Regions from separate parts of the Halomonas sp. MCCC 1A11062 genome, predicted to be linked through region 2. Evidence: predicted binding sites of a transcription regulator. Region 2 holds the regulator's gene; the other holds the start of a gene.
The links. Region 2 encodes FliA, which starts transcription of late flagellar genes. Its sites were predicted from a motif close to CTAAAGTTNNNNNNNNNNCNGCCGATA; they were not measured.
Positions count from the first base shown of each region.

Region 1: a site for FliA is predicted at 3,977-4,003, ahead of flgM (flagellar biosynthesis anti-sigma factor FlgM). Genes of this name have one in related genera too.

Region 1 covers NZ_JABFTW010000004.1:241,981-248,731, reverse strand. The annotation lists gene flgE (flagellar hook protein FlgE) at 1-1,261, opposite strand, end outside; gene flgD (flagellar hook assembly protein FlgD) at 1,482-2,174, opposite strand; gene flgC (flagellar basal body rod protein FlgC) at 2,180-2,584, opposite strand; gene flgB (flagellar basal body rod protein FlgB) at 2,616-3,029, opposite strand; gene flgA (flagellar basal body P-ring formation chaperone FlgA) at 3,213-3,902, shown strand; gene flgM (flagellar biosynthesis anti-sigma factor FlgM) at 4,038-4,319, shown strand; gene HOP58_RS06570 (flagellar protein FlgN) at 4,316-4,765, shown strand; gene HOP58_RS06565 (diguanylate cyclase) at 4,903-6,751, opposite strand, start outside.
Region 2 covers NZ_JABFTW010000028.1:10,338-17,088, forward strand. The annotation lists gene HOP58_RS20175 (OmpA family protein) at 1-223, opposite strand, end outside; gene HOP58_RS20180 (MotA/TolQ/ExbB proton channel family protein) at 210-1,034, opposite strand; gene HOP58_RS20185 (EAL domain-containing protein) at 1,289-2,065, shown strand; gene HOP58_RS20190 (HDOD domain-containing protein) at 2,166-3,377, shown strand; gene HOP58_RS20195 (RNA polymerase sigma factor FliA) at 3,433-4,140, opposite strand; gene HOP58_RS20200 (flagellar protein FlhE) at 4,204-4,620, opposite strand; gene HOP58_RS20205 (hypothetical protein) at 4,617-5,201, opposite strand; gene flhF (flagellar biosynthesis protein FlhF) at 5,202-6,751, opposite strand, start outside.

The sequences.
Region 1 (6,751 bases), on a different contig from region 2:
TGATGGCGGTTTGCAGGAGTTCGTCCTGGGTCTTGATGGTCTGCGAGTTGGCCTGGTAGGCCCGCTGCGCCACGATCATGTCGACCAGCTCACGGGCCATGTCGACGTTGGAAGTCTCGACCGCACCGGAAACGATACCGCCCAGCAGGCCGGTACCCGGCGCACCGACCAGCTCCTGCCCCGACTCGTTGGAAGCACGCCATACGTTGTCGCCGGCAGGCGTCAGGCCTTCAGGATTACGGAAGCTGACCAGAGCGATCTGACCGGCGGGGCGCGACTGCTCGTTGGAGTAGTTGCGCATGATGGTGCCATCTTCATTGATGGTGATACCCACCAGGGTGCCTGAGGTATAGCCGTTCTGGGTCAGGCTGCTGACGGTGGAGCTATTGCCGAACTGGGTGGAGCCGGCGAGGTTGAGGTTGAACTCGAGATCTTCCGGCTCACCATTCAAGAACACGCCGGTGGGGAATGTGATACCGGCAATCGCGCCGTTAGCGTCTACGTTTCCTTCACCATGACGAAGCTTACCGTTGGAATCGAATTCCAACGTGAATGTAGTAGCAGTATCGGGCGTCACCCCACCCAATGCTTGCCCATCCAGCGTCATCTTGGCGGTCCACTCATTGGAGCCGACCTTCTCGTAATACACTGTGATATTGCGGGGATTGCCCAGCGAGTCGTAGACGGTGAAATTGTTCGAGTAGTGATAGTCGATCGACACCGGAGCGCCGTCTGCGTCACGTGCCTCGACGGTGCTCATGTCGTCGGAGCCCGCCACCTTACGCGCATCCAGATTGAGGGTGGTGCCGACACGAGTAGTAGGGCTAGCCGCCAGCTCCTCGGCCGAGACGTTCAGCGGCACCGGCTGGCCGCCTACCTGCACCTGACCGGCCGCGTTCAGGCCATAGCCCATGATCTGGAAGCCCTGAGCGTTCACCAGATCGCCGTTGGCCTTCATGGTGAGCTGGCCATTGCGCGAGTAGACCACCTCGCCGCTGGTATCCATGAAGCGGAAAAAGCCGTTGCCGGCCACCGCCAGGTCCAGGTTGCGGTTGGTAGACTCGATGTTGCCTTCGTTGAAGTTCTGCAGCACGGCGGAGACACGCGTGCCCAGACCCACCCTGGAGTTGGCGAAAACGTCGGAGAACTGGACGTTGGAGCCCTTGAAGCCCACGGTCTGGGAGTTGGCAATGTTGTTGCCGATGGCTCCCAGTTTCTGCGACTGGGAGTTCAGTCCACTCAGTGCTTGTGAAAAACTCATGTTTCGTTCCTCTGCTTACCGGCTGAATGTGCCGCTATGCGCGGTTCTATTAGTAAGCACTGCACGAATGCCTGCGCGAGCGAATCGCTGCGTTGCGCGGTGCTCGGAATCCTCACATATACCCCATATGCTCCGGTTCCTGTGCTCCGTGCGCCTTGCGCTACATCCCGCTCGGCTATTCGTTCAGCACTTCCTTTATGCTGTGTTATTGAATAACGATTCAAAGAATCTGCTTGACCTGATCGAGCCCGACCTGGCCATAAATGGCCCCCAGGTCGAGCCTCACGCCACCGTTCTTGTCCGGCGGCGTCACACCGCCGACCACGGCGTAGTTCAACGTGTTGGCGCTTATCGCCTTGCCATCGCTGGTGGCTTCGATGCGTACGCGATAGGAGCCCGGAGCGGCCGCCTCGCCCTCGCTGGTGCGACCGTCCCAGGTGAATGACTCCACCCCCGCCTTGACCGGCCCGATGTCGTAGCGGTTGACCACTTGGCCGCTGGCGCTGGTGATCACCACGCGCACGTTGTCGGCCGACTGGGGCAGCTCGATACCGAAGGGCGTGGTGTGCAATTCGCCCTCTTCGCCGTGTTCCAGCAGCAGGCGATCGCCCGGCACCAGCACGCCCTGGCCGATCAGCGCAGTGGCCTGCAGCATCTGGCCGGCGTTCATCTGCTCTGTGATGCCCTTCAAGGTCTTGTTGAGATCCTCGATGCCGCTGACCGTGTTGATCTGGGCCAGCTGTGTGGTCATCTCATGGTTGTCCATGGGATTGAGCGGATCCTGGTGCTGCATTTGAGCGATCAGCAGGGTCATGAAGTTGTTGCGCAGCTCGGCCGACTGGCTGGCGTCGCGAGAGGAGGGCCCACCCTGATTCAAGCGCGAGACGACGTTGGCATCGATAGTGTTCGACATGTCGATCAGCCCTCACCCAGGGTCAGTGTCTTGAGCATCATTTGCTTGCTCGTGTTCATCACTTCCACATTGGCCTGGTAGGAGCGCGAGGCCGAAATCATGTTGACCATTTCATGGACCGGCTCGACGTTGGGCATCGTCACGTAGCCCTCTTCGTTGGCCAGCGGATGCTCGGGACGATACTCCATACGCATGGGCGAAGGGTCCTCGATCACTTCACGCACGCCCACACCGCCGATGCCGTGCCCCCCCAGGCGCGACTCGAACAGCACCTGCTTGGCACGATAGGCCTGACCGTCGGGGCCGGCCACGCTGTCGGCATTGGCCAGGTTGCTGGCGGTGACGTTCATGCGCTGGGACTGGGCGCTCATGGCCGAGCCGGCGATATCGAACACGGAAAACATCGACATGGTAAGATCTCTCTTCCTTTGATCCGGCCTGTTATTCCGGCTGCATGGCGTTCTTCAGCCCCTGGATCCGGCTGTTCATGATGGTCAGTGCCGCCTGGTAGCGCACCGCGTTGTCGGCGAACTGGGTACGTTCGCGATCCATGTCCACGGTGTTGCCGTCCAGACTGGGCTGGTCGGGTATGCGGTAGAGCAGCTCCTGCCTGGACGCCGACATGCCCTGCCCCGCCAGATGGCGCTCGGAGGTTCGCGCCAGCGAGAGTCCACCGCTGGACGTACGCCCCTGCTCGACCGCCTTCTTGAGTTCGCTGGCGAAGTCGAAGTCGCGGGCCTTGTAGTTGGGTGTATCGGCGTTGGCGATGTTGCTCGCCAGCACCTGGTGGCGCTGCTGGCGTAGCCCCAGCGCCTGCTGGTGGTAATTAAAGGCGGCCTCGAGCTGGTCGATCATGCCGGCGCTCCCCGTGCGAAATCCTGATTGAAGACATACGGAACTTCTTGAGGTTGAAGAGTAACGACGCGCTTGTCACATCAATGGCAGAAACAGGCCCCTTTTCCTCGCTCATTTCCGCTGTTTCAGCCCATCGGGGCCAGCTAGAATCCTGCCATTACCCATGCTGGATGGCCCCGCCTCATGCGCCTTACCCGCTTAGTCCTGCTGCTACCGACACTGCTGGCCGGCCTGCTGTCGCTGCCGGCCGCTTCGGCCGACGACGGCGAACTGCTGCAAGCCGTGCACGGCTTTCTCCATGAGCAGGCCAGCGCGCTGGGCGATGAACTCATCATCGAGCTACGCCCTCCTTCCGCACGGCTACCCACCTGCGAATCGCCCGCCCCCTTCCTGACACGCCCCGGCGAAGTGCCGCTGGGCCGCATTTCCGTCGGCGTACGCTGCGGCGACGATGGCCGCCAGGTGCGCTACCTGCAGGCCGAAGTCGGCGTGATCGGCGAATACCCCGTGCTCGACACCCCCCTCTCTGCCGGAGAGACGGTGCGGCGTGAGCATCTGGTCATGCAGTCGGGGAATCTGGCCGAACTACCGAACCGCACCCTGCTCGAGATCGATCGGATCGTCGGGCAAGTGGCAACGCGGGCGCTCAGCCCAAGGCAGCCGCTGCTGGAGCATCAGTTCCGCAGCCTGCCGCTGGTGGAGAGAAATCAGCGGGTGGTGGTCGAGGCCCGGGGAAGCGGGTTTCGCATCGCCCGCGAGGGGCAAGCACTGGAGCCTGGCGCGCTTGGCGATCGTATTCGGGTTCGTTTCGACAGCCGCGAGATCATGACTGCCGAGGTGGTCGGAGAAGGCACCCTTGTCGTAGACTTCTGACATGGGCCGTCGCACCTCGAGCTCCCGAACGGGTATGGGCAGCTTCGCCCGGGAAACGCGTGCCGAAAATTAGGCTAAAGTTATTCCTCGCCCTGCCGATAGCAGGTAAAAGCATTCGGTCATGAGGCCATTAACGTGAAGATCAACAACCAGAATCCCCTGACTCGCCCGACCCAGACACAACCGCGCGAGGAAGCTCAACCGGTCAAGGGCGCTACCCCCTCGGGGCAGCAGGACCCCGGTCCTTCGGCTGCCACGCATCTGAGTCAGAAGACTACCGACGCCTCCCGCGATATCGACAAGGCGCGTGTCGAGGAAATTCGCGAAGCCATCCGCGAGGGTCGTCTGGAGATCCGTGCCGAGCGCATAGCCGATTCGCTGATTGAATCCTTGTCTGCCGAGAGTCGCAAGGCATGAGTCTGGCCAAGCTTCTGATGGAACAGCAGCAGCGTCTGAGCGAGTTCACCGAACTGCTCATGCGCGAACGAGCACTACTGGCCAGCGCCGATATCGAAAGCGAGACCCTCGCCGAAGTTGCCCAGCGCAAGCAAGCGCTGCTGGCCCGCCTGGAAGCGAGCGAAAAGCTACGCCAAGGCGTTCAGCACCGTCTGGGCTATGCCGATGGTGCCGCGGGCGCCCATCAGGCAGCGCTGGATGCAGGCTGCGAAGAGGCTTGGATGCAGACGCTGGAAATGACCCGCGAAGCTCAGCGCCTCAATACGCTGAACGGCGAGCTCGTTGCCTTGCGCATGGAGCAGAACACACGCCTGCTCGATTTCATTCATCAGGCCGCAGAGAAAACCGTGTACCGCGCCAGCGGTCGTGTCGCGGCACAGACAGGGCGCATCAACGCCTCGGTCTGATACGCCAGCAGCGGCGACCTCTTCGTCTTCGCAATTTACTTGCCCTTAGCCCCCGTCCGCCCGTGAAACCGCCCACATGTTGCATACGGGCGTCATGCCTGCACATCACCACAGCCTCCTCATCACTACAGGCCACTTCACCACAGGCTATCGATCAGATCGTCGTCCGAGGCGGTGACTACCACGGAGTTGCGACCGTCGGCCTTGGCCTGGTAGCTGGCCCGATCGGCTCGCGCGAACACGGACTCGATAGAGTCGTCGCCCTCCCGAAGTGACGTGACCCCCATACTCAACGTGATGCTGTAGGTCTTGCCGGCGTTGCTGACGGTGACCTCGGAAACGGCGCGCCGCAGCGATTCGGCGATTTCTCCCGCCTGCTTGAGCGTACAGCTGGGTAACAGCACGGCAAACTCATCCCCACCCTGGCGGGCCACATGGTCGCTGCGCCGCACCTCCCACGCCACCACTTGAGCGACGCGTCGCAGCATCTCGTCACCCAGGGCGTGACCGCCTTCGTCATTGATCGGCTTGAAGTGGTCGAGATCGAACAGGATCAGCACGGAGGGGGTGCCAGTCTTGGAGTACTCGGCCAGCGCCTCTTCCAGACGCCGTTCGAACCCGCGCCGATTGAGCAGCCCCGTCAGCGGATCGTGCTCGGCCTCCCAGCGTTGCAGCGCCTCCTGCTGCCGCCGTTCGGTAATGTCCTTGGCCATGCCCACGAAGCCCAGCGGCTGATCATTGCCCAGCACCTGGCTGGCGTGAACCTCGACCCACAGCGTCACGCCGTCGGGGTGCAGGAAGCGCAGCTGCCGTACGAAGTCGCTGCCGGTGGTCAAGGTGTAGCGCCACATGTCCTCGGTGCCACGACGGTCGTCGGGGTGGATTCGCTCCCACCAGTCGCGAGCTTCATGCGTCTCTTCGAGGCCAAGCAGCTCGAGCAGCGCCGGGTTCAGATAATTGAGACGCCCTTCCAGGTCCGCCACGAACATGCCGATGGGCGTCGAGCCGAGTACGGCATCGAGAAAAGCCTGACGATCGCGCAGATGCTCCAGGGCGGCAAGCCGCTCATGCTCCAGACGGTTGAAGCTGCCGGCCACTTGGCGCAGCTCGTGCATGTTGGTCGAGAGCTCGAGATAGCGCCGCTCTCCCGCGCCGACCTGCGCAATCTGCCGCTCCAGACGATGCAGGGGCCTTAGCAGCCGCCTAACCAACCAGCGCATGGTAATCAGCATCAAGATGGCTAGAACCAGCCAGGCCCACCACAAGCGTGCCAGAAAGTCGCCCAGCGGCTCTTGAACCTGGGCTTGAGGAATGGCTACCTTGACGATCCAGTTTGCCGGCCAAATCTGGCGATAGGCCATCAGCATCGCAATGCCCTCCCCGCTCGACCCAATGGCTTCCCCCTGCCAGCCATCCAGCGCCTTCTGCAAAGTGTCGGTGTCGCTCGCCAATGACCGACCAGACGCCGATGCCCGGACGCGACGGGGATGAAAAAGCGCTTCACCGGCGGCAGTGAAGACCGATACATAGCCGGCATCGCCCAGCCGAATCTCCTCGAGGCGGCGAAAAAGACCACCATGGGTGAGGTTGATCATCCCCCCTACCACGCCATTGAAGGCGCCTTGTTCGTCGAAGCGAGGTACCAGCATCAACACCAGAGAGTCACCGCTGGCCCGGCCGGTGAACGGCTGACTCACATAGGGCCAGGGCGAATGGCGCAGCATGCGGAAATACTCCGTCGTTGCGGTTTCCAGCCCTGAGCGACCCGGCACGATGGGCCAATCGGCCACGACACGCCCATCGGCATCGGCGACCATCAGCCCCTCGAACCATTCCAGCAATACCTGGGCGTTCTCCAGCCGTGCCGGCACCTCGTTTGCCGCTACATTACGCAACCCCTGCTCGAGCCGCTCCAAGGCACGCAGCCTGCGCTCGACCTCCTCGGAGAGATCGTTGGCAATCAGCTGCGATTCGTAACGCAGATGC
Region 2 (6,751 bases):
CCATGCGTGCCGCCGCCTCGGCCTGGGGCGTGATCGCCGTGGCCACCTCGCCGCCATGACGACTGCCCTGCACGGCCAGGCCGTTCCCGGCCAGCGAGAGCAGCAGCACGAACAGAGTGATCAGCAGCGTCAATACGTCCAGGTAGCTGACCAGCCAGCTCTCTTCATCCCCTTCGCCGGTGGGCGGGGGATGCAGCACGTTGCGGGTGCTACGATCGAGCATTCTGCACCTGATCGTCGATAACGTCGCGCTTGGCCACGCTGGGATCGCGGATCTCGTCGTGATAGTTGGCCACAAAGGAGTTGAGGGTCTCCTCGATGAACGACGGCAGACGCCGCTTGGTGATGAGCGAAATGCCCTCGAGTACCATGTTCATGGCGATCAGGCGCTCTTCGGTGCGGCGCTCCAGCTTCACGGCGATCGGCTTGAACACCAGGTTGGCCAGCAGGATGCCGTAGAAGGTCGTCAGCAAGGCCACGGCCATACGCGGCCCGATCACGTGCAGGTCGCCGGACTCCATCACCTCGAGCATGTTGACCAACCCAACCAGGGTGCCGATCATGCCGAATGCCGGCGCATAGGTTGCCATGGTGCGAAATATCTGCGCCTCGGCGTGCTCGCGGGCCTTGAGGCGGGCAATGCGCCAGCGCAGCAGATCGAAGATCTCTTCTTCCTTGGTGTTGGCAATGACCAAGTGAATGCCGGTACGCAGGAAGGGGTTGCGCGCCTTCTCCAGTGCCGCCTCGACGGCCCTGACGTCGCCCTTGAACCACAGTCGCGAGATGTCTACCAGCTCCTTGATGTCGTCCCTTATGTAGGTATTCTCGCGCCGAAACACCAGCCCCACCAGGCGCACCACCCTGACGACTTCCTTGAGCGGATAGCTGATGAAGGTAGCCGCCATGGTGCCCGCCAGCACGATGGCCAGCCCCGGCAGATTGAGAAAGCTCTGGGGCGATTCGGCAGTGAAGAACAAGACGCTGACGAGCAGCACGACGCTGGCAAACATGCCGATGATAGTCGAGGGATTCATTCAGGCTCCTGAGATGCGCGGGCATCGAGTCTAACGAAAATTATCGGCAGCGATAGCGAGCGCTTTAATTCGATACCGAGATTGCCCATGAACAATTGATACAGATCAATTTTCACTGAGCGACTAAAGTTTTTACCAGCACCGCCGATAGGATGAACAAGTGGGCTTGACCGTTGACGGTTAGACGAGACGGTGAGTGCACTGCACTGCTCAAACACGCAGACGATACCGAACAGGCCCGGGAAGGAGTTGCCATGAATCGATGCGCCGAGAAGGAGGGACACTGCGAACGCTGCGAAGGCGAACTTCCTTTCGACTTCACCATGGCCTTCCAGCCGATCGTCGATCTGGGCTCGGCCAGGATCATTACCTACGAGGCTTTGGTGAGAGGGCCCGCCGGCGAATCTGCAGGCAGCATCCTGGCCAAGGTGACGCCCCGCCTGCTCTACCGCTTCGATCAGGCCTGCCGCATCCGCGCCATCGAGCTTGCCAGCCGGCTCGGCATGCGCGAGAGCTTGTCGATCAATTTTCTGCCCAATGCCGTTTACGAACCCCAGGCGTGCATTCAGGCGACGCTGGCCATTTCCCAGCAGGTAGGGTGGCCGACGGAGCGGTTGGTGTTCGAGGTTACCGAAAGCGAAAAGGTGCAGGACCAGGAGCACTTGCGCAACATCATCGAAGCCTATCGCAGCATGGGATTCACCACTGCCCTGGACGACTTCGGCAACGGCTTCGCCAATCTCGATCTGTTGACGATACTGCACCCGGACCGGCTCAAGATAGACCGCGCCCTGGTGATGGGTTGCGATGACGACGTTCGCCGACAGGCGATTCTCAGAGCCCTCGTCAGCCTCGCCGGGGAGCTCGGTATCGACCTGATTGCCGAGGGCGTGGAGACCCGCGACGAGGCACTGTGGCTGGGGCGTCACGGCATTCCGAAGCAGCAGGGCTTCTTTCATGCACGCCCCGCCCTCGAGAGCCTCGCACCGGATCTCGAACCGGGCCTCGCGGCGCTGCGCCAGGCATTGTAGAAGCAGCAAGCGTAGGAAAAGCAGGTCCGGAGCCGCCGTCATATCTGGAAACATGAGAACATACCTGGGTGTTGCAGCACTCAGCAGGGAGCCAAGCCACATGCCCGAGCAAAGGGGTCCAGAGCCTTTCACCATCGCTCTCCATCCGGTTCACGATGCCAGCCACCATCACGTGGCGGATCGTCTCGTCTACACCCGGCGCAGCGACGCCGAGGATGAGGTCGAGGATCTCATGTCCGCTACCGCCCGGGCTCTGGCCAGCGCCGTCTACGAGCTTGGCGATGCCGGACTGTTGGGCGACAGGACGCTGTTCGTCGACCTACCCCTGGAATGGCTCGATCGCCCCGAACTGCTGCCCACCCCGGCACCGCGGCTGGCGCTTGGCGTTGCCGAGGCCCGTACGCTGGATAACGAGCTGCTCGGGCGTCTGGACGACATTCGCGAGCGAGGCTACCGGGTCATCGTGCCTTCTCGATTGTTCAAGCAGGATCCCGAGGCGCTGCTCGGCCACTGTGACATCATACAGCTGACCTCACCCAACGAACTGGATGAAAAGACGCTGGAAAAGCTCCCGGCTCGCAATATCAAGCTGCTGGTCGAAAATCTCGACAGCCGCGCAGCCCTGGAGCGGTACCAGATGATGGGCTGCGATTACTACGACGGCGACTATCTGGCACGCCCCAGCTTCATTGCCTCGCCGTCCCGAGGACGCCACGGCAACCGTGCCGCCCAGATTCGCCTGATTCGCGCGCTCTACGAGGAAGACAGCAGTGACCTCAACCGGCTGCACGAGCTGGTGGTGCAGGTGCCCCATCTGCATGTGGCGATTCTGCGCCGCGCCAACTCCTCCTATTTCAACCGTGGCGGCAAGGCGGTCGATCTGCATCGCGCGGTACAGATCCTGGGGTTGATCGAACTGCGCCGGCTGATTCTGACCCTGACCCTGGCAAGCCTGCAGCCCTCGTCCCGCATCGTGCTGCGCATGGCGCTGATCCGCGCCTTCATGTGCCGCTATCTGGCGGCCCCCTTCCCCGCTCTCGATCCCGAGGATGCCTTCACCACCGGACTGTTCTCGATGATGGATGCCCTGCTCGAAGAGGATCGCAATACCTTGCTCGACCACCTGCCCCTGGGTGAATCGATCATCAATGCATTGAAGTATCGCAGCGGACCTCTCGGCGCCGTGCTGGTGCTGTGCGAGAACCACGAACGCCAGGTCGAGGAAGCCCTCGAAGAAGTGCCCGCCGACCGGCTGCACGGGTGCTACATGAATGCCCTGACCAGCACCAAGGCGCTGATGGACAACCTCTAGGCTTGCGAGAGATGCCTTCCTGCGCCGTTGGCTTTGGGAAAACCTTTGGAAAAACCTAGGCGTCGCTGTCCGCCAAGCGTGCCCGCAACCGGCTTACCGCCTGGCTGTGCAGCTGGCACACTCGCGACTCGGTGACACCGAGCACAGCGCCGATCTCCTTCAGGTTGAGCTCTTCCTGGTAATAGAGTGCCATCAGCAGCTTTTCACGCTCGGGCAGTGCCTCGATGCCATCGACCAGTTGTCGACGCCGCTCCTCGTCGATGAGCATGTGATAAGGCGTATCGAGCGAAGCGTCCTCGATGCCGGGTTCGGCGCCTTCCGAGACGAGCACCTCGAAGGGCAGCAGATGGCCGCTGTTGGTATCACTGAGTAGCTGGCGATACTCCTCGAGCTCCATGTCGAGCTCGGCGGCTATTTCAAGCTCGTCTGCCGCCCGGCCGAGCTTCTGTTCCAGACTGCGCACGGCCTCATCGACCGCCCGGGCATTACGCCTCACGCTGCGAGGCAGCCAGTCGCGGCTGCGCAGCTCGTCCAGCATGGCGCCACGGATACGCTGGCTGGCAAAGGTAGCGAAACTCGCCCCCTGAGTGGCATCGAAGCGACCCATCGCCTCGAGCAACCCCACGGTGCCGGCCTGGATCAGATCATCGAGCTCGATACTTGCCGGCAGTCGAACCTGCATCGACAGCGCCTGGCGCCTCACCAGCGGCAGGTACTCCTCCAGCAGGTCTGCCTGTTCGATCTTGCCTCGTGCTGTGTACATGCTCTTGCTCTCGCGGCTGACGGTTCCCTCGAGCGATGCCGATCGGCGCTCGACGGGTCAGAATCACTGCAGGTCGTCGTGATTCACGATCACTTGCAGCCCCTGCAGGGTTGCGGCACGCTGCCCACGCTCCTGTAGGGAAAACTGAAAGTTCAGTGGCGTATCCGCCGGCACACCGGCCAGTGCCTCGGTCTGCCCTCGCGGCCCAGGTAGGCGAATGCAGTCCCCCGGGTGGCAGAGCCAGGCGTTCACCTCCCTGCCGGCTGGCGGCTGAAACTGCCAGACCACGCGGCCCATCACCTGCCCGTGTGCCAGTTCGGGAGATGGCGGCAACAAGGCAGCGGACATGGCGGGTCGCTCGGCCATGACGACCTGCACGGCAGGCGCCGTGGCTACCCAACTGCCGGCCGCCTGAGCCAGGCCCGCCCACAGTCCGCCAAGGGTCAGCAAACAGAGTTGCCCCAACCTGGTCGGTTTCATCGCGCCAATACCAACAGTTCCATATCGAAATACGCTTCCGCAACGTACTGGAGATTGCTCAACAGGCCCTGGCGCCCCACGCCCGACGGGTGCACGGCAATCAAGCGACGCGGGCCACCCTGCTCGGCGATCTGCTTGAGCATGCGATAACCGCGGCGGAACGCCTCCAGATCGTCGTCTATCCACAGCGCCCACTGCGACTGCTGCGCTGCCAGCAGCGACAGATGCGGGCTGGAGATCGGTAGCGCCACGATACGCCAGCTGCCGGGATCGCCTACCCAGCGCCGCCCTTCCTGCGCCCAGCTTTCAAGCAGCTCGGTGACTCGTGCAGTGTGTCGCTCGGCAGTGCCCGGCAGGCCCAGCACCATCAGCGTCCGCTCCCCCTCACTGCGCGGCGGCCTCGGTCGTTCCACCGCCGCCTTGGTGCCGGCAGGCTGAGCGCAGGCCTGCTTGGGTCGGACATTCTCCGTCTTGTTTCCCGTGGCCAGCTCGACCAGCATCTCGGCCACGTGTGTCGGGCACTCGTCCTTCGCCGTATCGTTTGCCCATTGGCGCAGCCCCGCGGCCTGGTCCCATCCCATCTAGCCTGTCTCCCGTTCACCGAGGCCAAGGTGGCGAATGGCATCGCGCACCAGGAAAAGTTGTAGTAGAGACTCGAGCAGCGCCACGTCTCGGCGTCGGCGACGCCCACCGCCGAGGCTCAACAGCTCGGCTCTGAGATCCATGGCGGCCTCGTCTTCGGCAAGGTCGAGGTGGGCTGCCACCGAGGCCAGTCCGCTGGCCATGAGCAAGCGGACATCGGCACGCAGATCGCCAGCTTCAGCCTGCTCGAGGCGCTGCCAGGCGCGGCGAGCGAGTTGCGGCAGCACATCGGCTTGCAGCAGCGCGAGCAGCAGCGGCTGAGGATCGTGGCTCAGCGCGGCGGGAACGATCCAATAGCGTCTGGCCAGGGCCTTGCCGCTCTCTGCATCGCGAACCTCACCAAACCAGGCCTGCGCGTCGAAGCCCGACCGTTCACGGCGGCTGCCCTTGAAGCTCACCTCTACCGGCAGCGTCGCAAGCATGAGGCGTGCCGAAGCGCCGCGGAAGCGGCAGCTAGCCTGGCCGGTGGCCTCGGCCATCGACTCCAGCGCCGCCAAGCTGTGACGCTCGCCCGCATGGGCGACCCGCAAGCTGCCCCGAACCTGGCTGCACCAGGACAGCCCCTGACGCTCCAGCCAGTCGCCGGCCTCGGCATCGGGTAGTCCATTCATCAGATGCACACCGGCAGCGTGGTGCTGCGACGCGCTTTCGAGACGGGCCTGTTGGCCCGCCACCTGGCGATGCTGCAACAGCGGCAGCGCCAGCCAGGTTCCCTCTGCATTCAGTGCCACATCGGGCATCGCCCAGTGTTCGCCCGGAACCCGTCGCCGCTCGCTCCAAAGCATGCCGTGGGCCTGGCCGGGCCGGGGATGATCCGCCAGCAGCGCATCGAGACGCTGCTGCTGCACGGAAGCCGGCAAACCCAGCAAGTTCCATACGGCTTCCAGCTCGTCGAAGGCCGGCAAGCGCTGGCGCAACGCCTGCAGCACCGTAGCCAGTCGGCGCCCCTGCCCCAGCAGATTGCCGGCGCCGCGCGAAGTGGTCTCTGAGGCCGTCGGCGCGGACATGGCGCGCGCCAGGGGCACACGACTGGCCAGGCACTGTTCAATGAGCGAGACGGGCTCGGCCAAGGCCATGTCCTCCGGCACCCGCTGGCCGTGAGAGACGAACAGCAGCCGCAGCCCGTGGCGCATGATGATGTCCAGCACAGGGGCCAACCTGCCCGCCTCGTCCAGCTTGGTGATAATGCAGTCGGTAATCTCGCCGCCGGCTGCCTGGGCCGCCTGACGATAGCGCACCACCACCTCCTCCAGGGTCTCCGGCTGACTGGCAGAATTGAGCAGCAGCACCAGACGCACCGAGGTGTCGCCGCCGCGCAGGTGACCGATCTGTTCGATCACGCGTTGATCGCGCTGGCTCATGCCTACCGTATCGATGATGACGCATGACTTGCCTTTCATGCGCTCGAGCAGATCCGATACCGGCTGGTCGGCGTTGAGAGCGTACATGGGAACGTCGAGCAGCCGCGAATAGATACGCAGTTGCTCAT